Regions from separate parts of the Chromobacterium sp. LK11 genome, predicted to be linked through region 3. Evidence: predicted binding sites of a transcription regulator. Region 3 holds the regulator's gene; each other region holds the start of a gene.
What was found. The regulator HrcA, encoded in region 3, represses chaperone genes, less so after heat shock. The targets are predictions, from matches to a motif close to ATTAGCACTCGNNNNNNNCGAGTGCTAAT.
Positions count from the first base shown of each region.

Region 1: the regulator HrcA is predicted to act here: its motif matches at 1,126-1,154, upstream of groES (co-chaperone GroES).
Region 2: the regulator HrcA is predicted to act here: its motif matches at 7,390-7,418, upstream of rpoH (RNA polymerase sigma factor RpoH).

Region 1 is NZ_LDUR01000016.1:174,991-184,618, reverse strand. Features, by position in the region: gene groL (chaperonin GroEL) at 1-731, opposite strand, end outside; gene groES (co-chaperone GroES) at 781-1,068, opposite strand; gene VK98_RS11510 (glycosyltransferase) at 1,781-2,884, opposite strand; gene VK98_RS11505 (glycosyltransferase family 4 protein) at 3,136-4,227, opposite strand; gene wecB (non-hydrolyzing UDP-N-acetylglucosamine 2-epimerase) at 4,340-5,470, opposite strand; gene VK98_RS11495 (polysaccharide biosynthesis protein) at 5,473-6,528, opposite strand; gene VK98_RS11490 (SDR family oxidoreductase) at 6,536-7,405, opposite strand; gene VK98_RS23335 (glycosyltransferase family 1 protein) at 7,416-8,540, opposite strand; gene asnB (asparagine synthase (glutamine-hydrolyzing)) at 8,549-9,628, opposite strand, start outside.
Region 2 is NZ_LDUR01000012.1:2,534-12,161, reverse strand. Features, by position in the region: gene VK98_RS07650 (hypothetical protein) at 1-179, opposite strand, end outside; gene VK98_RS07645 (adenosylmethionine--8-amino-7-oxononanoate transaminase) at 281-1,633, opposite strand; gene VK98_RS23265 (pilin) at 1,827-2,246, shown strand; gene VK98_RS23260 (pilin) at 2,259-2,696, shown strand; gene VK98_RS23255 (PglL family O-oligosaccharyltransferase) at 2,720-4,558, shown strand; gene VK98_RS07640 (PglL family O-oligosaccharyltransferase) at 4,634-6,418, shown strand; gene rpoH (RNA polymerase sigma factor RpoH) at 6,496-7,359, opposite strand; gene ftsX (permease-like cell division protein FtsX) at 7,545-8,453, opposite strand; gene ftsE (cell division ATP-binding protein FtsE) at 8,450-9,103, opposite strand; gene ftsY (signal recognition particle-docking protein FtsY) at 9,164-9,628, opposite strand, start outside.
Region 3 is NZ_LDUR01000003.1:82,013-91,640, reverse strand. Features, by position in the region: gene alaS (alanine--tRNA ligase) at 1-1,415, opposite strand, end outside; gene VK98_RS01790 (SRPBCC domain-containing protein) at 1,492-1,950, opposite strand; gene recX (recombination regulator RecX) at 1,953-2,408, opposite strand; gene recA (recombinase RecA) at 2,417-3,469, opposite strand; gene hrcA (heat-inducible transcriptional repressor HrcA) at 3,776-4,798, shown strand; gene mltB (lytic murein transglycosylase B) at 4,896-5,906, shown strand; gene dnaX (DNA polymerase III subunit gamma/tau) at 5,980-7,875, shown strand; gene VK98_RS01760 (YbaB/EbfC family nucleoid-associated protein) at 7,883-8,221, shown strand; gene VK98_RS01755 (hypothetical protein) at 8,292-8,747, shown strand; gene recR (recombination mediator RecR) at 8,753-9,355, shown strand; gene hcnC (cyanide-forming glycine dehydrogenase subunit HcnC) at 9,465-9,628, opposite strand, start outside.

The DNA.
Region 1 (9,628 bases), on a different contig from region 3:
CCGGACTTGGCCACTTGCTCCAGAACCGGCAGCAGGTCGCGGATATTGGAGATCTTCTTGTCGAACAGCAGGATGAAGGGATTGTCCAGAGCGGCAATCTGCTTGTCCTGGTTGTTGATGAAGTACGGGGACAGGTAGCCGCGATCGAACTGCATGCCTTCAACCACGTCCAGCTCGTTGTTCAGGCTCTTGCCGTCTTCAACGGTGATCACGCCTTCCTTGCCCACTTTTTCCATCGCATTGGCGATGATGTCGCCGATGTCGGAATCGGAGTTGGCGGAGATGGAGCCAACCTGAGCGATTTCCTTGGTAGTAGCGCACGGCTTGGCGATCTTGGCGATTTCACCCACCAGCGAGGCAACGGCCTTGTCGATGCCGCGCTTCAGATCCATCGGGTTCATGCCGGCGGCAACGTACTTCATGCCTTCCAGCACGATGGCTTGGGCCAGCACGGTAGCGGTGGTGGTGCCGTCGCCGGCCACGTCGGAAGTCTTGGAAGCGACTTCTTTCACCATCTGCGCGCCCATGTTCTCGAACTTGTCTTTCAGTTCGATTTCCTTGGCAACGGATACGCCGTCCTTGGTGATGGTCGGCGCGCCGAAGGAGCGGTCCAGCACCACGTTGCGGCCTTTCGGGCCCAGAGTCACTTTAACGGCATCAGCCAGAATGTTGACGCCGGTTACCATCTTGGCGCGAGCGGAATCACCAAACTTTACGTCTTTAGCAGCCATTCTTTAAATCTCCAGAATTCTGTGTAGGGAAGTTCAGATGCGGGTCGGATTACTCAACGATGCCCATTACATCTTCCTCGCGCATCACGAGGACTTCATCGCCGTCAACCTTGACGGTCTGACCGGAGTACTTGCCGAAGATGACCTTGTCGCCAACTTTCAGCTCCAGCGAGCGACGCTCGCCGTTGTCCAGGATCTTGCCGTTGCCGATGGCCAACACCTGGCCCATGTCCGGCTTCTCGGCGGCGGCGCCCGGCAGAACGATGCCGGAAGCGGTCTTTTCTTCAGCCTCGAGGCGTTTGATAACAACACGGTCGTGCAAAGGACGAATTGCCATGGATCTCTCCTATTACAGTGGCTGTTGAGAGTTGAAACCTGTTGAGTTGAGGCGGGCGTTAGCACTCACCTGCTGCGAGTGCTAATGATAGGGACGAGAGAGAGGGTTTTCAAGAGCCTGCCATGTCAAATTTCAGCATCCTGGCCTGCTTAGCTAGATCGACGCCTAAACGTGACACACAGCCACACACACACCAAGCACTCAGCAGTCGAAAGCGTAGCCCTTCAGGAATGCTCCACACAAAACCCAAACAGCAAAATCGCCTCAGTCGAAAACCGCGGTCAGATGAGGCGAAGCCCAAGCTGATGGCCCCAACAGTGAAAGCAGGAAAGATGACGTGTGACTCGATTTCAGCAAGTTAAATACACGAGTCAAACTGTCGCTTGTGGTGGTCAGCGACATAGCAAGTTCTCTTAGATAGCACAGCATTGGTTCGTCAAGAGTCGGTCACGCCGAGCACAGATCGCCCCTCCATGCAGAGTTTAGCTTACAAGAGGAAGACGATTGGCTGTTCCTCACTGAAGCAACGCTGTTTCATATTTATTACGAGCTTTCTGCAACAGCCCTTTCTCAACTATATGTGGAAAATGGCTTACAGTCAGTATGCACCATACTTTCAGAGTATGCCCACTGCAAATAAAATCCCAGACAAGACTTGTCTCCCGCCAACCCCTGCATTCAAAACGACAAATATTAATAAAGGCATAAATCATCAATGACGGACCGACTTCCGCAGCAACAACCAGCCCGGGGTGCGGAAACGAATAATCATTCGATATAGCCTCACATAAGTAAACATAAATGCCAACACGAAGCCAATCAATACAACAGTATTATTCCAAAACAACATAGCTGGCACCACAGACACAGAAGACAGTGCCCATAAATAAGGAGAAGTCAAACTATTACGCATAGTTTTATGACTTACATCCTTGGAGCCTACCATCCACCGCACCAACCGCATATAGATCAATTGATGTAAATGCAGCGCATCAGGGTAACCGATTCTTCGGCCTTGCAAAAACTTACGCCTATAGATTGAAAATAAGGTTTCAAATACTGGGTAAATCACACACAGTAATGGAAACCAAGGAGAGACTTGAGAGTGGCGTGCAACCAATAATACAGCGACTTCTGCGATCATAAAACCAACCAAATAAGCACCGCCATCCCCTGCAAACATCAACCCCCGGGGAAAGTTCCAAAACAAAAACCCAGCGATAGCGCCGACCATAGCAAAACAGATGCCAACCAGCATAGTATCCTGCACTTTAAATGCCACATACGCCATAGCAAGGAAAATGAAGATTGACACAACGCCAGACAACCCATTGTACCCATCAATAATATTCACTGCGTGGGCGACCCCTCCCACGGCAACTATCGTTAAAAGCAATGAAAAAATCCAAAAACGTACTAAAAAACCATCAAGCAAGGGAATATCCAAGCGCTGTAAACTTGCACCAAGAATATAATACCCTAGCGCGGCCGCAAGAAAGGTTGCCAGCAACCTAGGCAATGGCCCCACTTTTTTTGTGACATCTTCAAAAATCCCTGCGGCAAAAGCAGGAAGTGCCACCGCCAAGAGCATCAAAACTGAAGCATCCTTTAATAGCCACGCCAACATACAACTTCCCGCCACTAACCCAGCAGCAATCGGCACCCCTCCAATACGTGGCACAGGCTGAGCATGAAACTTTTGCACTCCGCTCAGTTCGTAATCAGCCGAAAAATGTTCGTGCAAATGTGCAAAATGAATCAAACACATTCCAACAAGCAAGGAGAAAAATGTAGCCGCCAATAGAATTACCAGCATTTATATACACCCTTCGATGTTTTCCAACAAAGGTAAAGCATAAGATTATCGAAGATAAAACCCCAAGCAAAGAGTTACAAGGATGCTTTAAAATTCGAGGGATACATTGAAATCCAATATTTTATCACCGCAATCTACTACATATACACCACTCCCACCAGGTCTAATCATGTTAAAACTCTTTGCTCGTAAATTCACATTAAAAATCAGACCCATACAAAACATTCCTACAACACACTATCAGCAAGAAATCAAGAAGATAGCGCGGCCACAATCTGCCCCACGGCTTTTTTTACAGAAAATTCACGCTCAAAAAGACCCTTACAACGCACCGAAAAGGCTGCAGTATTACCTTCAAGCTGAGTCAGCAACTCCTCCGCAAGAAATAGTAGCTCATCAACTCGGTTACTTTCACAGACTTGCCCGACCCGCTCATCACGGATCAATTGGGCAAGGTCATTACCTCGATTAACACTTGCCAATACAGGCAAGCCACTTTGCATGTAAGTTAAAAATTTCCCAGGAATATTATGAGACTTATGACGAGGGTCCAAAACAACAATACCCGCACTACACTGAGCATAAAGCCCAGGAATTTCATCAGGATGAATTTCTTCAAAAAACATAACATTATCAAGCTGCCGTTTTTGAGCTGCAGCTCTTAGCCTACTCACCTCACTACCGCGGCCAACAAATAAAAAACCAACATCTGATCTACGATACAGTTTATCAGCCAAATCAAGCAAAATATCCATGCCTTGGGCCACCCCCATGTTTCCAGCATAGACAAAAATCTTGCGCCCTTTCAAATAGGTTTCGTTGACTTGTATCGAACATGGTGCTGCAGCAGGAGTATCAAGCCAGTTCTGTAGAATTTCCAATTGACGACCAGGCTGCTGTTGCCAACAATCAAAGTAATTTCGATTACCAGGGGTCTGAACACCAATAATATCAGCTACAGAATACTGATAGCGTGCCACCATATCAAAAAACAGATAAGGCAATCCCCGCTTCATCAGCCCCATATCAACCGCCCAATCAGGAAAGATATCACGAATGATTAAGTAGCCTTTACAACCACTAGCATTTTTAAGTGCTCTCGCCAAAGGAGCATGAAAAATAGATGGCGCATACCACACAACCCCCTCCCACCCTTCATTAGCTAGTGGGCTTTTTCGAAGCTGTAATAACATCGAAAAGGGCATGAAGAGCTCCCCCAACGTACGTCGGACATAACCAACATCTTTCGTACGTGGCGCTTTTAAACGTAGCACCTGCACCTCATCAAAATCCTCCAACAGCCAAGGCTCCCTTTGGCCAGATGACGGAAGAAGAACCGTCAAATTATGTCCTTGACGCACGAACTCTCGAGCCAAATCCCGAAGTTGCACCGCCCCAGAGGTGCGATGGGGTGGAAAAGTATCCGCGATTAGTACAATCCGCATTAATCTTGCCTCAATACTTCTTCCATACTACCCTATTCACATAATCGGTGTAGCTATGAATAATGCGCACAACCTTGTCAGAAACGTTCCTGGTAGAATAGTCTGAAACAGGCATAAGCAATCGTTCATCTCCACGCGGCTGCTGTTCAAGAACAGACAAGCCTTGCATAACTCTATCGATATTCACCCCCACCATCATCACAGCCCCCTCTTCAAAGGCCTCATGGCGCTCCTGAGTCTCTCTTATATTTAACGCAGGAAAGTTCAGGATCGAAGATTCTTCGCTTATAGTTCCACTATCAGACAATACGGCTCGAGCTGAAAGTTGAAGCTTATTATAATCAGTAAAGCCTAATGGTTTGAGCAGTCTAACCATTTTATTAAATTTAGCACCAATAGTATCAAGCTTTTTCTGAGTTCTTGGATGCGTTGACACAATGATAGGTAGTTTATATTGCTCAGCAATTTCATTCAAAATGTTTATCAGCTTAGAGAAATTAACTTCAGAGTCAATATTCTCTTCGCGATGAGCACTGACAACAAAAAACTCACCAAACTTCAACCCCAAGCGTTCCAATACGTCAGACCGATCAATAGCTTCTTGATAGTATGACAATACCTCCGCCATTGGGCTACCTGTTTTGATGACTAAGTCGGCAGGCAAACCCTCTTTCAGTAGGCACTCCCTGGCAATAGAGCTATATGTCAAATTCACATCTGAAGTATGATCAACAATTCGTCTATTAATTTCTTCGGGGACACGCAAATCAAAACAGCGATTACCAGCCTCCATGTGGAATATAGGTACTTTTCTTCTTTTAGCCGGAATTACAGATAAGCAGCTATTGGTATCACCCAAAACAAGCAATGAATCAGGCTTCTCCGTGACCAGGACATCGTCCATTTTGGCAATGATCATGCCAATTGTCTCAGCAGAGGACGCTCCGGCAGCATTCAGGAAATGATCAGGCTTTCTAATGCAAAGATCGTCAAAAAAAATCTGATTCAACTCATAATCATAATTCTGTCCCGTATGAACAATAACATGTTCACAAAAATCATCCAGCTTCTTCATTACACGCGACAAACGAATTATCTCGGGTCTAGTCCCAACAACCGTCATAACTTTCAGCTTTTTCACTTTCACTCCTCCGCTACCGCTACTTCACCTCTCACAATACGCTGCATGAAATCCAACTTTATCAAAAGTTCTTTCATTCCATCAATTGCAAGCCGGTCTGTATTGTGTGAGTTATAATCTTCACCCACACTCGTGCGAGTCAAACGTTGATCACCTTGTTCTACGAATTTTGTATAGTTCAAATCTCGACCATCGGGAGGAACACGGAAATATTCACCCATATCTTCCGCACACGCCATTTCTTCTCTACTTAACAAAACTTCATATAGCTTTTCACCGTGCCGTGTTCCAATAACGTGCACAGGGTGATTCTCTTTCTTCATATGGGACAATATCGCATGCGCTAAAGTCTCAACAGTTGCAGCGGGTGCTTTTTGAACAAAAATATCACCGTTCCTCCCGTTCTCAAATGCATAAAGTACGAGATCAACCGCATCAGCTAATGTCATCATAAATCGAGTCATATCCGGATTCGTGATTGTAATCGGCTTTCCTGCTAGTACTTGCTCAACGAATAAAGGAATAACAGAGCCACGCGATGCCATAACATTACCATAACGCGTGCCGCAAATGGTTGTACCGGTTCCTTCCAGATTCCGGCTGGTTGCAACCATAACCTTTTCCATCATCGCTTTACTGATACCCATTGCATTTATTGGATATACTGCTTTATCAGTACTCAGACAAACAACCTTTTTGACACCTGCAGCGATAGCAGACATCAAAACATTCTCAGTTCCCAACACATTAGTCCAAACAGCCTGCATGGGGTGGAATTCACAAGAAGGCACTTGCTTCAAAGCCGCGGCATGAAATACATAGTGAACGCCGCGCATAGCTTGCTCTATGCTACGATAATCTCTTACATCGCCGAGATAAAATTTAAGCTTAATATTGTTATATTTTTTCCGCATGTCATCTTGTTTTTTTTCATCGCGGCTGAAAATACGAATTTCTGAAATATCAGAGTCAATAAAACGCTGCAAGACAGCGTTTCCAAACGAACCAGTACCGCCAGTAATTAACAATGACTTCCCTTTAAAACTATTCATTTTCATTTCTCTCTTAATTAAAGTTCTTCATCAGTGCAATCATCTCAGGCCATTCCAATGGTTCAAAGCCTGTTGCATTTCGGAACCTGATGGAGTTCAATGACCTATTGATAGAAAGAGATATATCTTCTTTGATTTCAATCTCTTTACCATAAATTTTAGCAACCAAGGTCAGCAAATCAAATTTATTAATAGGTTCAGCCGAAACATGATACACCCCTCTCAACTCTCTATTGGGGATAACAAAATCTCGGATTATTCTCGCAATTTCAACCGTCGGAAGCCCAGAGAAGATAGCATTTTTATAACCCAATATACTACCTTCCTGACTCAAGAACCAATCAATCAGACTTCTACTCCCGTTTAATTCATGACCTATAATAGAGGTACGAAGTGTTATGGCATTCTGATAGTCAACCTCTCCAATCAGCTTACTCCGGCCATAAAGGTCATAGGCATCAGGGAAATCTGCCTCAACATAATCTCCCTTTTTACCAGAAAATACACAATCTGTACTCAGATGTATCAGTCTCGCTCCAACTGCGCTGCAGATATTTGCTAATCTATGTGGAAAAATAGCATTTATTGGCAATGCATCAAGAGGGTTATTGGAAGCAGCTAATTGCTTAACCAAACCAATACAATTTATGACAACATCTGGCTTATGAGAGGACAGCACTGACAAAAGGTGATCAAAGTTTTCAACATCGACCCCTTGAGTTACATTTAATTTGAGCTCATCTGAAAAAGCGGAAATGGCTCCCATCGATCGAACCGTTCCAAATACCTCATACACTCCAGATTGAGACAGTAACCGATATACTGCATTCCCAAGCATGCCCGATACGCCCAGTATGACGATACGCTTATTGTGTTCTCTCATCTCAGTTCCTTCAATTCATCTCAGCTAAATCAAATACATTGTCCCAAGTTTTTTTCGCAGTACCGGACCATCGATATACACTGCTTCTTTCATAAGAAGATTTAGATAAATTCTCTAAAAGAGTTTTATTGGTAAGTATTTCTTCCAACTTTACCCTTAGTGAATCAGGAGAGTGTGGGGAGAAGTATAATATTCCATCCCCTCCAAACTCCGGCATTGGCATTACGTTAGACGAAAGAACAGGCCGACCTGAAGCCAATGACTCTAATAAGATGTTTGGGCAATTCTCACACGAAGATGCAAACAGTATAACGTGAGCATTTTGATTCCAAGCAGGGATATTTTTATAATCCACCCCGCCCATTAATAAGATATCATTTTGTAAATTCTCACGCGCTATCAACTCTCTTATAAAGCAGGCCTCCGGCATATTGGTCTCACCAACCAATACCAAAGGGTATTGTGATCTCAGCTCTAGAGGCAAGCTTGCGTAAGCTGCCACAACTTCTCGATGGTGTTTGTAAATTTCAAACCTTGAAACATAAAGAATATATTTTTTCTGAGGAGCCTCTATAGGACGAGCCAATGGCAATTTTTGTAGTAAAAAATCCTTACTGATACCATGCGGTATAGTTACCGCATTTTTTATTTTAATATATTTTTCAATATGAGTGCGCGCAAAATTTGAAATGAAAATCGTTAAATCAGCCTTGCTCATACTATTCAACATAGCCCTTTTTAGCAAGACTAGTCTTAATTTATCCCTCCCCCACCCCATAGTAGAAATGAGCTCATCATCAAATGGCATCATATTTCTAAACATTGTCACAACTTTACATCCAACAGGAGGCTTTGTACTTACCACACCACCAGGACAAAATAAGATATCAATTTTGTATTTTTTTAGAATCAATGGAAGAGCAAAGCGCTCCCAAATAAATCGAGAAATTGGATTATTGGTAGGCCAAAAGGTAGATAATTTTTTTAAGTTCTCACTTTCCGGCAATAGCAAGTTATCTGGGCAATATATGTAAATTGTCAAACCATCCCTATTAGGCAAGTTGTCCAATAAGTTTTTAATATATGTTTGACCACCGCCAAGCTTTGCAGAAAGCGCATTTATTAAAATTTTCATTTTTACAATCACCGACTAAAATTACGCCATGCTTGAAACATCAAAACATGCCAAAGATATAGGGAGCGATCGTAATGCCCACTTTGATGTTGATCCCAAACTTTCCTAACCTTAGCGTAATCAAAAATACCCTCATTTTTTATTTGAATAGGATCCAAAATCTCTTCAGCCCATTTTTTTAAATCACTTCTTAACCATTTTGCCAATGGAACTTCAAATCCTTTCTTGGGACGCTCGATAAGCTCACGCGGCACATATTTGTCTAGTAGCGCCCTTAGTATCCACTTGCCATTGCCATTTTTTAATAAAATATCTCGAGGCAAAGAGACCGCAAACTCCGCAATCTTGTGATCCAATAGAGGAGCCCTAATCTCTAGACTTGCACACATTGATGCACGATCAACCTTAACCAGTAGGTCATCAGGCAAATAGTTTTGTATGTCCCAAAGCCTCATTTGGTTTATGTTCGACAAATCGCGATGAAAACCATCAACAAAATTACCTGTAGTCTGACTACCTAATACAAGGTGATCTTCATGCTTCCATCTTGTCATTAATTTTAAGTAGAGATCCTCGAGGCTAACTGATTTGCTAAAATCAGAAATCCCATATATTCTTCTTCCTGTGAAATCTGAACGAAGACTTCTGGGTACTAATTTTAATAGTTTGTCCCAATTCAACGGAGAGAGAGAGCTTGATATTGCTGACGTGCTACTCTTTACCCAATATGGCGTCTTTGAAAGCTTTTGCCATAATTTCTCACATAGCTGATATCTTGGGTAGCCACTAAATAGCTCATCCCCGCCGTCGCCCGATAAGGCAACAGTGACATACTGCTTGGTCATTCTCGAAACGAGTAATGTCGGTATCTGTGAAGAGTCTGCAAAGGGCTCATCATAAATAGAGGGTAACTCTTCGACTAATTTTAAAGCATCTGAAGCACGTACAAATAACTCTGTATGGTCAGTCCCTAAATGCTCGGCAACTGCCTTTGCATAAGGTGCCTCATTATATGTATCTTCATCAAATCCAATAGTAAAAGTTTTTATTGGTTGATGGCTTTGCGATTGCATAATTGCAGAAACCAA
Region 2 (9,628 bases), on a different contig from region 3:
ACCGCCTTTAGATACAGCTTCAGCAGCTTATGGCGCAAATGGCTGTCCAGCGGAACCCGGGACAGGTTTTGCAGGGACTGGCTCAATAAGCGCCCGCATTCGGGCAGGTCGGTGAAGGGCAGCCGCTCCAGCCAGGCCGCCACGCTATCCGGTTGAGTATCTATCAGCAGAGGATCCATAGTTTGTTCTGGCAGGATGAGCAGCGGCATGCAAGGCGATTCACAATGTAAATCTTGCCATTTCCATGCTATGAGCACTCGCCCCGCCATGGCAAGGCGGATTACGGCAAAGCGATGCTTTGGCCGTCGGCAGTGTTGGGCGCGCGCGCCAGTTCCTCCAGCGTGGCTTCCGCGGCGGCGATCAGAAAGGCCATTTCCTCGTCGGTGATTGTGTAGGGCGGCATGAAATACACCGTGTTGCCGATCGGGCGCAGCAGGCAACCGCGGCGCAGCATCGCGGCGAAGCAGGCCTGGGCGAAGTCGGCTCGGGTGGTGTCGACCTCGAAGGCCCAGATCATGCCGCGGTGGCGGAAGTCCCTGACATCCGGGCGCGCTTGCAGGCCGGCCATCATCGCGTTGAAGCGCTGCGCCTTGGCGGCGTTGACGGCAAGGACGTCCTCCTCCTCGAAGATGTCCAATACCGCCAGCGCCGCGGCGCATGCCAGCGCATTGCCGGTATAGCTGTGCGAATGCAAGAAGCCGCGGGTGACGTCGTCGTGGTAGAAAGCCTGGTAAATCGGGTTGCTGGTCAACACGCAGGAGAGCGGCAGGAAACCGCCGGTAATGCCTTTGGACAGGCAGAGGAAGTCCGGCGTGATGCCGGCCTGCTGGTAGGCGAACAGGCTGCCGGTCCGGCCAAAGCCGACGGCGATTTCATCGGCGATCAAGTGCACCTGATGGTGGTCGCACAGCCGGCGCAACTCGCTCAGATAGAGCGTATCGTACATCGCCATCCCGGCCGCGCCTTGAACCAAAGGCTCCACAATGACGGCGGCCACTTCTCCCGCGTGTTTGGCCAGCAGGTTTTCCAGCGCCTGGATCGCTTTGCGCGCGGCATCGGCCGCGCTTTCACCGGGCAGCGCGCGGCGGGCGTCCGGAGACGGCGCGCGCAGGCCCGGCTTCAGCAAGCCGGCGTAGGTGTTGGAGAACAAGGGAACGTCGGTGACGGCCAAGGCGCCCACGGTTTCGCCGTGATAACTATTTTCCAGACTGATGAAACGCGTCTTGTCCGCTAGCCCCTGGTTGCGCCAGTAGTGAAAACTCATCTTGAGCGCAATTTCCGTGGCGCTGGCGCCGTCGGACCCATAAAACACGTGGGCCAGGCCGCTGAGCTTGCATAGGCGCTCGGATAGCTCCACCACCGGCTGGTGCGTAAAGCCCGCCAACATCACGTGTTCCAGCTGGTCCAGCTGATTCTTGATCGCCTGCTTGATGCGAGGGTGGCCATGGCCAAACAGATTGACCCACCAGGAGCTGACCCCGTCCAGATAGCGCTTGCCGTCGAAGTCGCTGAGCCAGACGCCGTTCGCGCTGGCGATGGGTACGATGGGCAAAGCCTCATGACGTTTCATCTGGGTGCAGGGGTGCCAGACAGTATTGAAGCTGCGCTGCAGCCAGTCTTGGTTATCACTCATATCTGTTCTATGTATTCAGACTAAGAGTTCGATGCTATCACAGGGAGAGCGAGGCAGCGGACTGACCAAGAACGTCACATTTCTACCTGTTGCGCTGTTTATGACTGGCGGATTGGAAGGAATGAGCGTGAAGAAGGGGGTGGCATACTTTCTGCATAAGTGCTCTCTATAAAACAAGCCCTGGAGCCGAGTGATGAGGAAGGCGGCTGGTTTTACCTTGATTGAACTAATGATTGTTGTCGCCATTATCGGAATTTTGGCGGCGATTGCGATTCCTGCTTATCAGAACTATGTGGTTCGCGCCAAGGTGGCGGAAGGTCTGACCTATGCGGATCAGGCCAAAACCTCGGTGTCAGAATACTATCTGGCTGGCAATACTTGGCCAAGCACTAATGCTAGTGCAGGTTTGCCTGATACTTTGGCAGGAAACTATGTCAGTAATGTACAGGTTGGAGTTAGTAGTGGAGTCAGTACTGTGACCGTATTGTTTAATAGCAGTGTGGTCTCTGGTTTGACTGTGGTCTTTACCCCTGTAGCTAGTGGTGGTACTGTTGCGTGGTCGTGCTCTACCGATGCGGCTTATGCTCAATATGTGCCTTCGTCTTGCCATTAAATGGAGCTTGCAATGCAAAAATCTCAACAAGGTTTTACTCTTATCGAACTGATGATAGTGGTGGCTATTATTGGTATTCTCGCCGCGATTGCTATTCCCGCTTATCAGGACTATACCAAACGGGCTAGAGTGTCAGAGGGGCTAAGCTTGGCTTCGGCAGCCAAAACTGCAGTGGCAGAGTACTATGCTTCAAATGGCTCATTTCCAACAAGCAATGCTTCTGCCGGACTGCAAACCAGTATTTCTGGTAACTCGGTGACAGATCTTTCTGTTGGCACGAGTGGGGTTCTCACCGTAACTTACAGTACTACGCTTGTGGACTCTACCAATAACAAATTGACTTTGACGCCATCGGCATCTGGTGGTGCCATTATTTGGATTTGCGCTGCAGCATCTTCAAATGGCGTTAAATCTCAATGGTTGCCTGCAAACTGCCGTTCGGGCAACTGATGTTTAATTTAAATTGAAATGGGGTGCCGAAAGGCACCCTTTTTATTATGAGTAAAAATATAAAGATATTCGTCTATTTTTTGATTTCTTTTTCAGTTTCAGCTCCATTTTTAAGTTGGCTTCGTTATGCGCCACTTCCAGATTGGTTTTCGGATGCTTCTGCACTCGCACTTCTTGGTGCTGCTATGTGTAGTTTGTGTCTATTGAGTATTGATAAGGTATCTGTGTCATGGCTTGAGCTAGTTTTGCTCGTTCTTGCTTTTTCTGCTTTGCACTCTAATTTCTATGGTTACCTAGCGCTACTATTTATTGGGTTGGCTCTGTTTTCTATTTTGCTTAGAAATTGCCTTGACTCATCTGATATCAATGATTTGGTATTCGTTTTTGCATGTGTGGTTACTGTTTTTTCGTTGTTGCAGTCTTTGATGGGGCTGTTGCAGGCATTTAAATTGGCTTACCTTTTTCACGGATTTATTGTATATGATCCAAATTCCAATGTGGTGGTAGGGAATGTGGCTCAGCGCAATCAGTATGCTAATTTTCTATTTTGGGGCGTGCTTTCGATTTGTTATTTGTATGCGGTTGAAAAGCTTAGGGTAGGGTTTGCTTTGCTGTGTTTGCTTCCGATTTTGCTTGCGCAGTCTTGGTCTGGAGCTCGTTTGCCTTTAGTCTATGCATTATTGACTGTTGTGTTAGTTTGGTATTGGTTTAGGAAAGGAGGAAGAGAGAAAGAGCTGGGCCGGTTAGCGGTAGCTGTATCGGTTTCAGTGTTGTTGATTGCGGTATTTCAATTTTGGAGTCGTGATATTGTTGTTTTTTTAAATTATCTTGGATTGCCGATTGATGTGGTGAGCGGGGCGGAACGCATATCAGATGGAGGTCTTGCTGTCAAAAGACGTATTGAATGGACCAAGGCATGGTTAATTTTTTCTCAGTACCCTTGGTTTGGGCTTGGTTGGGGTGGATTTGCCGCGGAGGCCACAAAGATGGAACTGACTGCGGGCTTGCCAAAATTTTCAGAAAGCTGGTTATTTACTCATAGTCATAATTTATTTTTTCAAATTTTGGCAGAATCTGGACTGGTTGGTGCATTACCTGTTGCACTCGGTATTGTTTTTTGCATTGCATTATTTTTGTGGCGCGCGAAAAGGAAGGCGGAATATTTTTGGTTGTTCGGTGTATTTATGGTGTTGTTGACTCATAGTATGTTTGAGTATCCATTGTGGTATATGCCATTTTTGATTATGTTTGTATCAATCTGTGCGCTAATAGACAATGGTGGAGGGAGGGTGTTTTTGTTTCGGCCTGTGTTCCTTAAGGTCTTCTCTTGTGTTTTTGGGCTTGGATTTATTTTGTATTTTGTTGTTGGTTTGTTTTCATTTTTTGTGATTGTTAGGAATAATTTTCCAGTTATAGATGTAAAAGAAAATATATCACGCTTGCAACAATTGTCTTCGGCAGGCAAAAATCCTTTTTTCGCAAGAGAGGTTGATCTCGTAATTGGCAATTATATGTTGCCGAGTCGTGAACAACTGGACTTGAAGTTGGCTCATTTTAATTCGCTGGCCAGCTATCGTCCCTACCCTAATGTATTGATAAAACTAAGTGTTTTTCAATCACTCAGCGGACGGGAAAGTGAAGGCTTACAGTCGCTCAAGATTGCGATTGCCAGTTATCCTGATCATGTCAAAGAGTTTTCTGAAATGCTGGCAAGAGTTCCTGAACCTCATGTTGCCCCTTTGAGGGAGGTTGCCCTGACTGCGGCCCAAGCCTATGCCAAGTACCCTGCGTATAGCCAAGCGGCGCAACAGGCCGCAGTGATGACCGTGGCCGCGCCTGTGACGCGAAAAACACTGTTTTGACCGCCAGAGTGCGGTTTGTTTGAGCGCGCGCTTGCGGTATCCTGCGTCCTCTATCTAGCAAACGACAGCCGTAATATGAGCGCTCAAAGATTTTCCACATTCCTGGCGATGCTGGCCCTGTGCCTCATCGCCATCCTGCCTTTCGCCTCTCGCATCCACTATGTGCCGCTGCCGCAGTGGTTTGGCGAAATCAATGTGGTCTGGCTGCTGCTGGCGGCGGCTGTCTTCTTGTTGCCGAGCGGATCATTGTTCCGCTGCATGCCGCGCAGCGCCTGGTGGTGTCTGGGCATGGGCCTGCTTTGGGCTGGGCAGCCGTTCTGGGTGGACGCGCTGTTCCCCGGGATGAATTACGCCACAGCCTTGGCCTGGTTGGCCGCGGCCTTGCTCGCGGCGGTTGCCGTGTCTTTGCGCGAGGAGATGGGGGAGCGCCCGTTTGCGGTTTGGCTGGCCTGGGGCTTGATCGTTGGCGGTTTGGTGCAGGCGGCGATAGGCGTGGCTCAGTTGACCGGCTACGCCGCGGAGCTGGGCTTGTTCTACGATGGCTCTCACCCCACCAGCAATATCTTTGGTCATATCGGCCAACGCAATCAATACGCGCATTATTTGATGTGGTCGGTGGTGGCCGGGGTGTATTTGTATGCAGCCGGACGGCTGCCGCGCTGGGGCCTGGCCATTCTCGTGCTCGGCCTGGCTTTGATGCTGGGGTGGGCGGGCTCGCGCACCATTCTGTTGTATCTGGTGGCCTTGTCCGGGCTGGCTGCGCTCTGGCATTGGCGCATCGGCAGCGCGGAGTCGCGCCGGATGCTGTGGGCGATGTGGCTGTCCTGCCTGGTGGTGTTGGCGATGCAGTTCGCCCTGCCTTGGTTCAATCAGCTGATTTCCCTGCTGACGCACGAAAACCTGCAAAACAGTTCCGGCCTGGCCCGCTTGGCGGCCAATGGCGACGATATGGGGTCGCGGCGTTTCGCCGAAATGCACAAGGCTTGGCTGAGTTTCCTGTCGCATCCGTTGACGGGGGTGGGCTGGTCGCAGTTCGCCGCGGAGAGCGTGCGTTTGCAGCCGCTGCCGCAGTTCGCCGCATCCGGTTTCAACAGCGGTTTGTTCACCAACTCCCATAATCTGATCCTGCAATTGCTGGCCGAGATGGGGGGCGTGGTCACTTTGCTGATCGTCGGCGGTTTTGCCTGGGTGCTGTGGCCGTTCTTCGGCCGCCGCGCCACGCTGGAAGGGGTGTTGGCCCTGGGCTGCCTGGCGGTGACGCTGACGCACAGCATGCTGGAGTATCCGCTGTGGTATTACTACTTCCTGGCGATGCTGGTGATCTTCGCCGCGATGGCGCCGCGCGGCGATCGGCAGTTGGCTTGGCCGCTGCGTCTGCCGCTGTTCGCGGCGCTGGTTTGGGTGGGCTGGCTGTCGATCAGCAGCCTGTCGATGTTCTGGGAACTGGTGGGCCTGTACACGCCGACCAACGACGCCAAACGCGATGAGGTTAGGATGGAGCGTCTGATCGAGATCGCCGACGCCAAGCCTCTGTTCGCCTACCATGCGCTTTACACGGTGGACGATTACTTGAAAGTGGGGCCGGAGCAACTGGAGCGCAAATTGGCGCTGGAGAACCGCTTGACCGCGTTCCGCCCTTATCCGGAAGTGATGTTGAAGCGAGCGCAGCTGGAGGTGCTGGCCGGCAAGCAGGCTCAGGCGGAGCGGACGCTGCGGACGACGCTGGCCTCTTTCCCGACTTACGCCGGCGTGTTCTTGGGCACCTTGGACGACGATAGGGCGGAATGGGAGCCTTTGCGCGCGGTGGCTAGAGACGCCTACGCCAAGTTGCCGGCAAAGTACCAGACCATGGGCGAGTAGGCTGCCCTCTTCCGGTTTTCCGGGTATAAAAAAACCACAGGCGTCAGCCTGTGGTTTTTTATTGAGCGGGGAGCGGTTTAGCCTTCGATCACCACGCCCTGGCTCAGCGCTGCCTTCATCTTGCCCAAGGCCTTGGCCTCGATCTGGCGGATGCGTTCGGCGGAGACGCCGAATTCGGCGGCCAGCTCATGCAGGGTGGAGCCGCTGTCGTCGGCCAGCCAGCGCGCTTCAACGATGCGGCGGCTGCGCGGGTCCAGCGCGGCCAATGCATGTTGCAGGCCTTCGGTTTGCAGGTGGTCGAAGGCGCGACGTTCCAGCTCGCGGGTCGGCTCATTGTGATGGTCGGCCAGCCAGTCGATCGGCGCGTAGCCGTCGTCGTCGTTGTCGTCCGCCAGCAAGGCGACGTCCTGGCCGCTCATCCTGGTTTCCATCTCGCGGACTTCTTCCGGCTTGACGCCCAGATCGGCCGCGATCTGGCGAGCTTCGTTTTCCGACAGCGCGGAGAAGCTGCTCTTCATGCTGCGCAGATTGAAGAACAGTTTGCGCTGAGGCTTGGTGGTGGCGATGCGCACCAAGCGCCAGTTGCGCAGGATGAATTCGTGAATCTCCGCCTTGATCCAGTGCACGGCAAAGGAGAACAGTCGCACGCCGCGATCAGGCTCGAAGCGTTTGACGGCCTTCATCAGGCCGATATTGCCTTCTTGGATCAAGTCGGCTTGCGGCAAACCGTAACCGGAGTAGCCACGGGAAATCGACACCACCACGCGCAGGTGCGAGAGCACCAGCTGGCGCGCGGCTTCCAGGTCGTTTTGCTCCTGAAAGCGCGTTGCAAGCTCGTTTTCCTGCTCAGGCGTCAGCATGGGCACGCTGTTAACAGCTTGGATGTATTGCTCCAGGCTGCCGCTGGTGGACGGGACGGGCAAGGCAAATGTTGTGGTCATCTGTATAACTACCTCCTTGGGTAGTGATATGTTAGCACTCGTATATGGAGAGTGCTAGCAATGAAAGGTTCCAGCGTCAATGATTTTTTCTATCGTCTCGATAGTAGCGCAGCCGGTGCGCCGACGCCGTTCGCTCTGATTAACAGTTGTTGCGCCGCTTACATGGACAGGGAAGCGGCCGCGATTCATTTGGGTTCTATCTTGCGCAGATGATGGTCCGAGGCGAGGCGGGCGCCCAGCATCGCCAGCAGGGCGGAAACGGCGACGGCGACGGCCAGCTCGATCGGGCTCAGATTGCGCAGTTCCACCCGCTCGCCGTACAACTGGGCGAATTCGCGGATCGCCGGGTTGGCGACCGAGGTCAGCCAACTGGTCAGCGCCCAGGCGGCCAGGCCGGCCAGGATGCCCTGCCACATCGCGTGGTACATGAAGGGGCGGCGGATGAAGCTGTCCGGCGCGCCTATCAGTTTGGACACTTCGATTTCGTCCTGCCGCGCCAGGATCTGCATGCGGATCGCGTTATTGGTCACCAGCACCAGCGCCAGGCCCAGGGCGATGGCCAAGAACCAGGTCAGGTGCTTGCCCATTTCCACCATGCCGTACAGGCGTTTGGCCCAGTCCGCGTCGAATTGCGCTTGTTCCACCATGGGCAGGCCGGAGAGTTCTTTTTGCAGCATCTCCAGTTCGCGCGGCTCCAGCGCCTTCGGCGTGACGACGAAGGCGTCCGGCAGCGGGTTGCTGTCCAGGCCATCGGTCAGGCCGGGCAGGCCGTTGCGCTTCTCCATGTCGGCCAGCGCCTTGCTCTTGCTGACGAAGCTGTAGCTCTTGACCTTGGGGTGGCGGGTCAGCGTGGAGGTGACCGCGGCCAGGTCCGCTTCTTCCGACGACTGTTCCATGAACAGGGTGACCTGCGGCGTGGCGCTCAGCCGGCCCACCCAGTCCTGCACGCTGCTGACGGCTAGATAAAGCGAGAGCGGCAAGGCCAGCGCCAGCGACAGCATCAGCAAGGTCAGCAAGCTGCCGAATGGCTGACGCAGGATTTTGATCAGCGCCAGTTTGGCGCTTTGCCAGTTCAGATAGAGATAATGTTTCATGCGGCAAATTGTCCTTCCCGCAGGCGAATGATTCGGCGGCCGTAGTCTTCCATCAGGGTTTCATCGTGAGCGGAGATCAGCACGGTGACGCCTACCTGGTGGAAGGATTTGAACAATTCCATGATGTCCAGCGCGTAGGCGCGGTCCAGGTTGGCCGAGGGTTCGTCCGCAAGCAGGATGCTGGGGCGGTGCACCACGGCTCGGGCGATGCACAAGCGCTGCTGCTCGCCGCCGGACAGGCGGATCGGCATGCTCTTTTCCTTGCCGAGCAGGCCCACCTTGTCCAGCGCGGCGCGCACGCGTTTGGCGGCGTCGCGGCGATCGAAGCCTATGATGTCCAGCGGCAGCATCACGTTGTCGAACACGCTGCGGTCGAACAGGATCTTGTGGTCCTGGAACACCAGGCCGATGTGCTGACGCACATAGGGAATCTGGCTGGAGCGCAGCTTGGACAGATTCTGGCCATTGACCACGACGCCGCCGGCGGTGGCGCGCTCAATGCCGGCGATCAGCTTGAGCAAGGTGGACTTGCCGGCGCCGGAATGGCCGGCGAGAAAGACCATTTCGCCGGTGTCGATGTTGAAAGACAGGTTTTTCAGGGCTTCATTGCCACCTGGGTAGCGCTTGGTGACCTGGTCGAACTGGATCATTATTCTGTTCCCGCGTTAGCTGGTGACGGCAAGAGTGAGAGCTTGCAATGGCTGCTGCGTTCAGTCGAACAGCGCGTCGATGTAGTCCTTGGCCTGGAACGGCCGCAGGTCGTCTATGCTTTCGCCCACGCCGACAAAGCGCAGCGGAACGGGGCGTTGCTTGGCGATGGCGGCGATCACTCCGCCCTTGGCCGTGCCGTCCAGCTTGCTCAGAATCAGCCCGGTCAGGCCGAGGGCGTCGTCAAAGGTCTTGACCTGGTTGATGGCGTTCTGGCCGATGTTGGCGTCCAGAACCAGGATGATTTCATGCGGCGCGTCCGGCAAGGCCTTCTGAATGACCCGCTTTACCTTCTTGATTTCTTCCATCAGGTGCAGCTGAGTGGGCAGGCGGCCGGCGGTGTCGGCCAGCACGATGTCGATGCCGCGGGCGACCGCGGCCTGGATCGCGTCGTAGCAGACGGCGGCGGAGTCGCCGCCTTGTTGCGCGATCACGGTGACGTTGTTGCGCTCGCCCCAGGCCATCAG
Region 3 (9,628 bases):
TTGAACAGCGCCAATACCCTGGCGTCGGTGCTGGCGGAATCATAGCCGTGGAAGCAGGTGTCGGCGCCGCTGTAGCTGACCTTGCCGGTCATCTTGAAGCTGGAGCCGGCGCGGCCGCGCTCGCGCTGGGCCTCCATCGCGCGCTCGAAGCCTTCCAGATCGGCGTGGATGTCGCGTTCGCGGCAGATGTCGGCGGTCAGGTCCACCGGGAAGCCGAAGGTGTCGTACAGCTTGAAGATGGTGTCGCCGTCAAGCGCGGTCTTGCCGCCTTCCAAGGCGGAGTCGACCAGGCCCATGCCGATTTCCAGCGTCTCGGCGAACTTGATTTCCTCGGCGCGCAGCGCGTCTTCGATATGCGCCTGCTTCTCGCGCAGTTCCGGATAGGCGTCGCCCATCTCGGCCACCAGATCGGCGACGATCTTGTGGAAGAACAGGCCTTTCTGCCCCAGCTTGTAGCCGTGGCGGATGGCGCGGCGGGCGATGCGGCGCAGCACGTAGCCGCGGCCTTCGTTGGACGGCAGGATGCCGTCGGCGACCATGAAGCAACAGGCGCGGATGTGGTCGGCGATCACTTTCAGCGACGGCACGTCCTGGCTGTAGCCAATGCCGGTTTCGCGCGCGGCGGCGCGCACCAGGCAGGCCAGCGCGTCGGTCTCGTAGTTGGACTTGACGTGCTGCAGCACGGTGGACAGGCGTTCCAGGCCCATGCCGGTGTCTACCGACGGCTTGGGCAGCGGATGCAGGGTGCCGGACTCGTCGCGGTTGAACTGCATGAACACGTTGTTCCAGATTTCCATGAAGCGGTCGCCGTCTTCGTCCGGGCTGCCCGGAGGGCCGCCGGCCACGCTCGGGCCGTGGTCGTAGAAGATCTCGGTGCAGGGGCCGCAGGGGCCGGTGTCGCCCATGGTCCAGAAGTTGTCGGACGCGTACGGCGCGCCCTTGTTGTCGCCGATGCGGATGATCTTGTCGGCCGGCAGGCCCACGCTCTTGTGCCAGATGTCGTAGGCCTCGTCGTCGGAGGCGTAGACGGTGACCAGCAGCTTGTCCTTGGGCAGGTTCAGCCACTGTTCGCCGGTTAGGAATTCCCAGGCGAAGGTGATGGCGTCTTGCTTGAAGTAGTCGCCGAAGCTGAAGTTGCCCAGCATTTCGAAGAAGGTGTGGTGGCGCGCGGTGTAGCCGACGTTTTCCAGGTCGTTGTGCTTGCCGCCGGCGCGCAGACATTTCTGGCTGGTGGTGGCGCGGGTGTAGTCGCGCTTTTCAAAGCCCAGGAACACGTCCTTGAACTGCACCATGCCGGCGACGGTGAACATCAGCGTGGGGTCGTTGCCGGGGATCAGGCTGCTGGAGGGCACCACCTGATGGTTTTTGCCGGCAAAGAAATCCAGGAATTTCTGGCGAATTTCAGAGGTTTTCATGTTTGATTTCGTAAGATTGCGAATTCTGGGCCGCTTTGGGGGCTTGAACCCAGAGCGGCGCGGACAGCTGATTGTGTCAAGCCGCGCCGGCGCTGGCAAGGGTTTCGGCGCGACGCTTGAGCGCCTGGTTCATCAATTCGAAACCCTTGCGGGCGTCGGCCAGCAAGGCCTGACCGAACAGCGGCAGCAAGAAGCCGCTGAAAGTTTCGCCGTGATGCAGCCGGGTGCCGCCGTTTTCCAGCGCTTCCAGACGGAAACTGTGGCGGCCGTCCAGCAGGCCGGGCAGCAGCGCTCGCCCCAGCCACGCCAGCTCGTCCGCCGTTTGCAAGACCTCCAGCCGCGGGCGGAAGGTCAGCCGCGGCCGGCCGGGCGGATGGATGCTGACCACCAGCCGGGCGCCTATCTGCTGGCGGCCGTGCAGGCCGACGATGAAGGGGTTCCACGCCGGATAGGCGGCCCAGTCGCACAGCACGCGCCAGACCGCGGCCGGTTCGGCGTCTATGTCGATCTGGGTGGCGATGCTGCGCGTTTGCATGCTCAGTCCTCGTCGGCGGGAAAGTCGTCGTCGTCGGCGCCGCTGAGCACCTTGGCGATGACGGACATCGGGAAGCCGCGTCCGGCCAGAAAGCGGATCTGGCGCGCGCGCTCCTGCGGCGTGTCCGGCATGCGGCCGAACTTCTTCCGCCATTGCGCCTGGGCGGCGGCCAGGTCGTCGCGGCCTTGCAAGGCGTCGCGGATCAGCTCGGCGTCCACGCCGCGCTGGCGCATTTCCTGTTGCAGCCGGCGGCTGCCGTAGCGCTGGCCCTTGCTGTCGGCGAACTGCTGGGCGAAGCGCTGATCGGACTGCCAGCTGTGTTCGGCCAGATCGTCCAGCAGGGCGCTCAATTGTTCCGGGCTTTCCGCAAACGGAGCGAGCCGCCGCTCCAGCTCCCGCCGCGTGTATTCGCGGCGGGACAGGAGGTCGACGGCTCGCGCCCTCAGGCTTTTTTCCATTCGGGAAATCAGGCGTCGAGCGCGTCGTCCGCGAACTCTTCGTCCGGCTGGCCTTCGGTGATTTCCACTTTGATGCCCACCGCGTCGCGGATCTTGCGTTCCACTTCGGCGGCGATTTCCGGGTTGGACTTCAGCCACTCGCGGGTGTTGTCCTTGCCCTGGCCGATCTTCTGGCCGTTGTAGGCGTACCAGGCGCCGGACTTGTCGATGAAGCCGTGCTTGACGCCCAGCTCGATGATTTCGCCCTGGCGGGAGATGCCCTCGCCGTACAGGATTTCGAAATCGGCCTGGCGGAACGGCGGCGACACCTTGTTCTTCACCACTTTGACGCGGGTGTCGTTGCCGATCACTTCCTCGCCCTTCTTGATGCCGCCGGTGCGGCGGATGTCCAGGCGCACGGAGGCGTAGAACTTCAGCGCGTTGCCGCCGGTGGTGGTTTCCGGGTTGCCGAACATCACGCCGATCTTCATGCGGATCTGGTTGATGAAGATCACCAGGGTGTTGGTGCGCTTGATGTTGCCGGTCAGCTTGCGCAGCGCCTGGCTCATCAGGCGGGCTTGCAGGCCGACGTGGCTGTCGCCCATCTCGCCTTCGATTTCCGCCTTCGGCACCAGCGCGGCCACCGAGTCGATCACGATCAGATCGACGCCGCTGGAGCGCACCAGCATGTCGCAGATTTCCAGCGCCTGTTCGCCGGTGTCCGGCTGCGAGATCAGCAGGTCGTCGACCTTGACGCCCAGCTTTTGCGCATATTGCGGGTCCAGCGCGTTTTCCGCGTCGATGTAGGCGCAGGTGCCGCCCAATTTCTGCATCTCGGCCACCGCTTGCAGACACAGGGTGGTTTTACCGGACGACTCCGGGCCGTAGATTTCCACGACGCGGCCGCGCGGCAGGCCGCCGACGCCAAGCGCCAAGTCCAGACTCAGCGAGCCGGTGGAGACCACCTGCAGGTTTTCGTTGATCTGGTTGTCGCTCATGCGCATGATCGAACCCTTGCCAAATTGCTTTTCAATCTGGGCAAGGGCCGCGGCCAACGCTTTGCTCTTGTCTTCGGATGCCATGCTGTCTCCAGTGTGGGGCGCTAAACGAAATGAATGGTCGGCCAGCGGCGGCAAGCGTCCTGTTGGCGGAAAAACCCGATGCCGGACAGGGGTTTGCGGGGCGCGGGCGGGGAAGGCCCGCCGCGCTTGCGTTTGCTGCGCCGATAGCCGAAAAGATGGCGTCGATTATCTCATAAAGCCTTGGCCAACGGCAGGGCCGCTTGCCGGCGATACCGTCCTTCGGGACGGGAAAGCGCGATCTCGCTTGAAAAAGTTGTGATTGCGACCACTTTTACAAGTGTCCACCCTGTGTACAATGAAGCCATCATGATGAACGAACGCGCGCAACACCTGCTCAAGGTCCTGATCGAACGCTATATCGTCGACGGCCAGCCGGTGGGGTCCAAGACCCTGTCGATGCTGCCCGGCGTCGAGCTGTCGTCCGCGTCCATCCGCAATGTGCTGGCGGAACTGGAGGCGATGGGGCTGATCGCGGCGCCGCACACCTCGGCCGGCCGGGTGCCCACCGCGCGCGGCTACCGCATGTTCGTCGATCGCCTGCTGACCATCCGGCCGCTGGAAGAGGCGGCGCTGCACGAGCTGGAGCTGAACCTGCAGCCGGACAGCCCGCAGCGCATCGCCCAGTCCGCGTCCTCGCTGCTGTCCGAACTGACCCATTTCGCCGGCGTGATCGTCACGCCGCAGCGTTCCGACATCGCCTTCCGCCAGATCGAATTCCTGCGCCTGTCCGAGCGACGGGTGCTGATGATTCTGGTGACGCTGGACGGCGACGTGCAGAACCACTTGCTGACTACGGAGCGCGACTACACCCCGTCGGAACTGATAGAAGCCGGCAATTTCATCAACCAGCATTACGCCGGCCAGGGCCTGGACAGCATCGCCAGCCGGGTGGCGGACGAGTTGCGCCAGTTGCAGGGCGACATCGCCGAGCTGATGTCGGCGGCGATCCGCCTGGGGCAGAGCTCGATGGCGGCCAGCAGCGCGGCGGTGGTGGTGGCCGGCGGCAGCCGGCTGCTGGAGGTGAGCGACCTGTCCGAGGACTTGTCGCGGCTGCGCCGGCTGTTCAATGTCTTCGAACGCAAGACCGAATTGCTGAAGCTGCTGAACCAGGGGCGCGAAGCCCAGGGCGTGAACATTTTCATCGGCGAGGAGTCCGGAGTGGTGACGCTGGACGAATGCTCGGTGGTGACCGCGCCTTATCGGATCAACGGCCAGGTGGTCGGCGCGCTGGGCGTGGTGGGGCCCACCCGGATGGCTTACGAGCGGGTGATACCTATCGTCGACATCACCGCGCGGCTAGTGTCCAGCGCCTTGTCGTTCCGCGCTTAGCGTTTGGCCGCGAGCTTGCGGGGTCCGTGGTCGTGTTTTCGCGCCGCGTTCTTTAGGGGAGCGCGGCAAAGTCAAAAATCCAATCAGAAACCAGCCCATGAAATCTTTGCTTAAACTGGCCCCGTTGGCGGCCCTGTTCTCCTTCCAGCTTGCCCAGGCCGACGCCGCCTTCCTGGCGCGTCCGGACGTGCAGCGCTATATCGACGAGCAGGTAGCCGGCGGCCAGTTCAATCGCCCGGAGCTGGAGGCGGTGTTCGCCAATGTCGAACTCAAGCCCAACATCATCAAGATCCTGGACAAGCCGTCCACCTCGCGGCCTTGGTATCAGTTCCGCAATTCCACGGTGGGGGAAAAGACCATCGCCGACGGCGTGACGTTCTGGCGCGCCAACGCGGCCGCGCTGGCGCGCGCCGAGCAGCAGTACGGCGTGGCGCCCGAGCTCGTCGTCGCCATTCTGGGCGTGGAGTCGCATTACGGCCGCAACACCGGCAGCTTCCGCCTGGTGGACGCCTTGTCCACCATAGGCTTCGATTACCCGCGACGGGCGGAATTCTTCCGCAAGGAGCTGACCGAATTCCTGCTGCTGGCCAAGGAGGAGGGCAAGGACCCGCTGACGCTGAAAGGCTCTTACGCCGGCGCGATGGGCTGGCCGCAATTCATGCCGTCCAGCTTCCGCAAATGGGCGGTGGATTTCGACGGCAGCGGCCACCGCGACATCTGGAGCGATCCGGACGACGCGATCGGCAGCGTGGCCAATTACTTCCAGCGCCACGGCTGGCGCCACGGCGACGACGTGATCCTGCCGGCCAGCGTGCAGCCGGGGCCGCAGATCGATCAGCTGATCGCCGACAAATTCAATCTGCACTACACCGTGGGCGAGTTGAAGAAAATGGGCGTGACGCCGCAGGCTCCGGTGGCCGACGACGTGCCGGCGGTGCTGGTGCCGCTGGAAACGGCGCCGGGCGTGACCGAATACTGGCTGGGCCTCAACAACTTCTTCGTGATCACCCGCTACAACCGCAGCACGCTGTACGCCAAGGCGGTGCAGGAAATCGCGGATCAGCTGCGCCAGCGCTATCTGGCGGGCCAGGCCGCAACCCAGCCGTGACGCCGCGCGCCGCCCGCCGCGGCGGCGCGAAACCTGTCGCCACGCGCGGCAATTGCCATTAAAATCCGCCCCCATGAGCTATCAAGTCCTTGCCCGTAAGTGGCGTCCCAAGCGCTTTGCCGATCTGGTCGGCCAGGAGCACGTGGTGCGCGCCTTGACCAACGCCCTCAAAGAACAGCGTCTGCACCACGCTTATCTGCTGACGGGGACGCGCGGGGTGGGCAAGACCACCATCGCCCGGATTCTGGCCAAGAGCCTGAACTGCGAAACCGGCACCACCGCCGAGCCTTGCGGCGAATGTTCGGCCTGTCGCCAGATCGACACCGGCCGCTTCGTCGATCTGCTGGAGATCGACGCCGCGTCCAACACCGGCATCGACAATATCCGCGAAGTGCTGGAAAACGCCCAGTACGCGCCGACGTCCGGCCGCTTCAAGGTCTACATCATCGACGAAGTGCACATGCTGTCCAAGAGCGCCTTCAACGCGATGCTGAAGACGCTGGAGGAGCCGCCGGCCCACGTCAAATTCATCCTGGCCACCACCGACCCGCAGAAAGTGCCGGTCACGGTGTTGAGCCGCTGCCTGCAGTTCTCGCTGCGCAATATGACGCCGCAGCAGGTGGCCGGCCACCTGGCCCACATGCTGGACGTGGAGGGCATCGCCTACGAGGCGCCGGCGCTGGCCTTGCTGGGCCGCGCCGCTTCCGGCTCGATGCGCGACGCGCAGTCGCTGCTGGACCAGGCCATCGCCTATGGCCTGGGTGAGGTCAAGGAAGACGGCGTGCGCGCGATGCTGGGCGCGGTGGACCGCCGCTACCTGTTCGCTCTGCTGCAGGCGCTGGCGGCCGGCGACGGCCCGCAGCTGATGGCCGAAGCCGACGGCCTGGCCGAACGCGGCGTCAGTTTCGAAGGAGCGCTGAGCGAACTGGCGGTCTTGTTGCAGCAGCTGGCGCTGCTGCAGACCGTGCCGCAGGCGGTCGCCCAGGACGAGCCGGAGCGCGACGCGCTGCAGGCGCTGGCGGACGCCATCGCGCCGCAGGACGTGCAGCTGTATTACCAGATCGCCATCCACGGCCGCAAAGACCTGGCGCTGGCGCCGGACGAGCACGCCGGCTTCAATATGACCCTGCTGCGCATGCTGGCCTTCCATCCGGCCAACGCCCGGGCCGAGGCCGCGCCGGCGCGCCCGGCCGCCGGCGCGCCGACGCGTCCGCTGCCGCCGCAGGCTCAGCCAGCCCCGGCCGCGTCCGGAGGCGTTTCGCCGGCCGCGCGCGCCTTGCAGGCCGCCGGCCTGAGTTCGCCGGCCGCGCGCCAGCCGGCGCCGCCGCCTGCGCAGGACAGCGCCCCGGCGGCGGAACCCGAACCCGAGCCTGCCGCGCCAGCCCCCGTGCCAGTCGCGGCCAGGCCGCCCGCGCCGGTCCGTCAGGCCGCGCCGCCGCCCGAGCCTGAGCCCGAGGAGGAAGACGCTGCGGACGACGGCGACGTCAGCCCCGACGACGTGCCCTGGGATCAGGGCGCGGCGGCGGACGAGGAAATGCCGTCCTATTTGCAGGCGCCGCCGGAAGAGCCGGCCGATTATCGATTCGACGGGGATTGGCAGGCGCTGGTGACCGAACTGGGCGTCAAGCTGGGCGCGGCGCGCATGCTGGCCCATAATGCGGTATTGAAGGACTGGGACCAGGACCGCCTGGCGCTGGCGGTGCCGGAGAGCTTCCGCCACATGACCAGCCGCGATTATCAGGACAAGCTCAAGCTCGCCTTGCGCGAGCGCTTCGGCCGGCCGGTGGAACTGGCGGTGACGGTGGAAGAGCTGGGCCTGGAAACGCCGGCGATGAAAGACGCCCGCCATAGGCAGGAGCAGTTGGACATCGCGCGCGAGAATATGAAAAACGATCCGGTGGTGCAGCAAATGGTGCGCGAATTCGACGCGACGCTGCTCATCGAAACCATTCAACCCGTGAAGGAGTGAAACGATTATGTTTGGCAAAGGTGGCATCGCCGGCCTGATGAAGCAGGCCCAGCAAATGCAGGACAATATGAAGAAGGCGCAGGAAGAACTGGCCAAGGTGGAAGTGGAAGGCCAATCCGGCGCCGGCATGGTCAAGGTGGTGATGACCTGCTCCCACGACGTCAAGCGCATCAGCCTGGACGACAGCCTGCTGGACGACGCCAAGGAAGACAAGGAAATGCTGGAAGACCTGATCGCCGCCGCGTTCAACGACGCGGTGCGCAAGGTCGAGGCCACCACCCAGGAAAAGATGTCCGGTTTTTCCGCCGGCCTGAACCTGCCGGCCGGCATGAAGCTGCCGTTCTGATCGCGTCGGTTTCGGCATCCGGATGGCTCGGCGCGCGCCGGGCCATTTTTGCGTTGACCCTGGGGTAGCCATGCGCCGATTCGCCCATTTCACCGTGCGCAGCCGCCTGCGCGCCGACGCCGACCGGGTGTGGGCACACGCGACCAGCGCCGCCGGCATCAACGACGAATTGAGGCCCTGGCTCGGCATGCGCTTGCCGGGCAAGGTTCTGCCCGCCGGGCTGACGCCGCCGGCGCGCATCGGGCGGTGCTGGATTCTGTTGTTCGGCCTGCTGCCGGTGGAATGCGACGATTTGGGGCTGACGCGGCTGGAGCCGGGCGCCTTCGACGAGCGCTCGACCATGCTGAGCCAGCGGCGCTGGCTGCACCGGCGGCGGGTGCGCGCCTTGCCCGAAGGCTGCGAAGTGGTGGACCGCGTCGGCTTCGCGCCGCGCGCGCCGCTGCTGTTGACACTGCATTACGGCATTTTCCGTCTGGTCTTTGCCTGGCGGCACGCGCGTCTGCGCCGCCGTTTTTCCCGATTGTGAAAGCGATGAAGAACCCTCCCGCTCTAGACCATCTGATCTCCGCCCTGAAAGTGCTGCCGGGCGTCGGGCCCAAGACCGCGCAACGGATGGCCTTCCATCTGCTGCAGCGCGACAAGAAGGGCGCGGACAAGCTGGCGCGCGCGCTGGACCGCGCGCTGACCCAGCTGACGCACTGCGAACGCTGCAACACTTTCAGCGAAACCCCGCTGTGCCCGATCTGCGCCGACGAAGAGCGTCGCCAGGATTTGCTGTGCGTGGTGGAGATGCCGGCGGACCTGCTGACGCTGGAGCAGGCCAAGTGCTTCGACGGCCTCTACTTCGTGCTGATGGGCCGCATCTCGCCGCTGGACAATGTCGGCCCGCGCGACATCAACCTGGACAAGCTCTTGGTCAGGGCGGCGGACGGCGCGGTGGAGGAGGTGATCATCGCCACCAATTTCACCGCCGAAGGCGAGGTCACCGCGCACATGATCGCCGAATTGCTGAAGGAGCGCGGCCTGAAGGTGACGCGCATCGCGCGCGGCATGCCGGTGGGCGGCGAGCTGGAGTACGTGGATCTGGGGACCTTGGCGCAGGCGGTGTACGAGCGCCGCGGCGTCGGCCAGTAACGGCGGGCCCGGCGGGGCAAAAAAAGCAGGCCGGACGAGCCGGCCTGTAACAGAGGAACATCTGAAGCAGTGGGATGGCCTGCCGCATGCGCGGCGGGCCGTCGCGTTTTTAGGACAGCGCCAGTTCGGCGGCCGCCTGCGCCGCCGGCTTGGCCGGGGCGTTGAAACGGTCCGCCAAGAAGGGCGTCACGTCCAGCGGCGGCGTCTCGCCGCGCACCAGCGCGTCCAGCATCACGCCGGTGATGGCCGAGGTCAGGATGCCGGTGCGGAAAT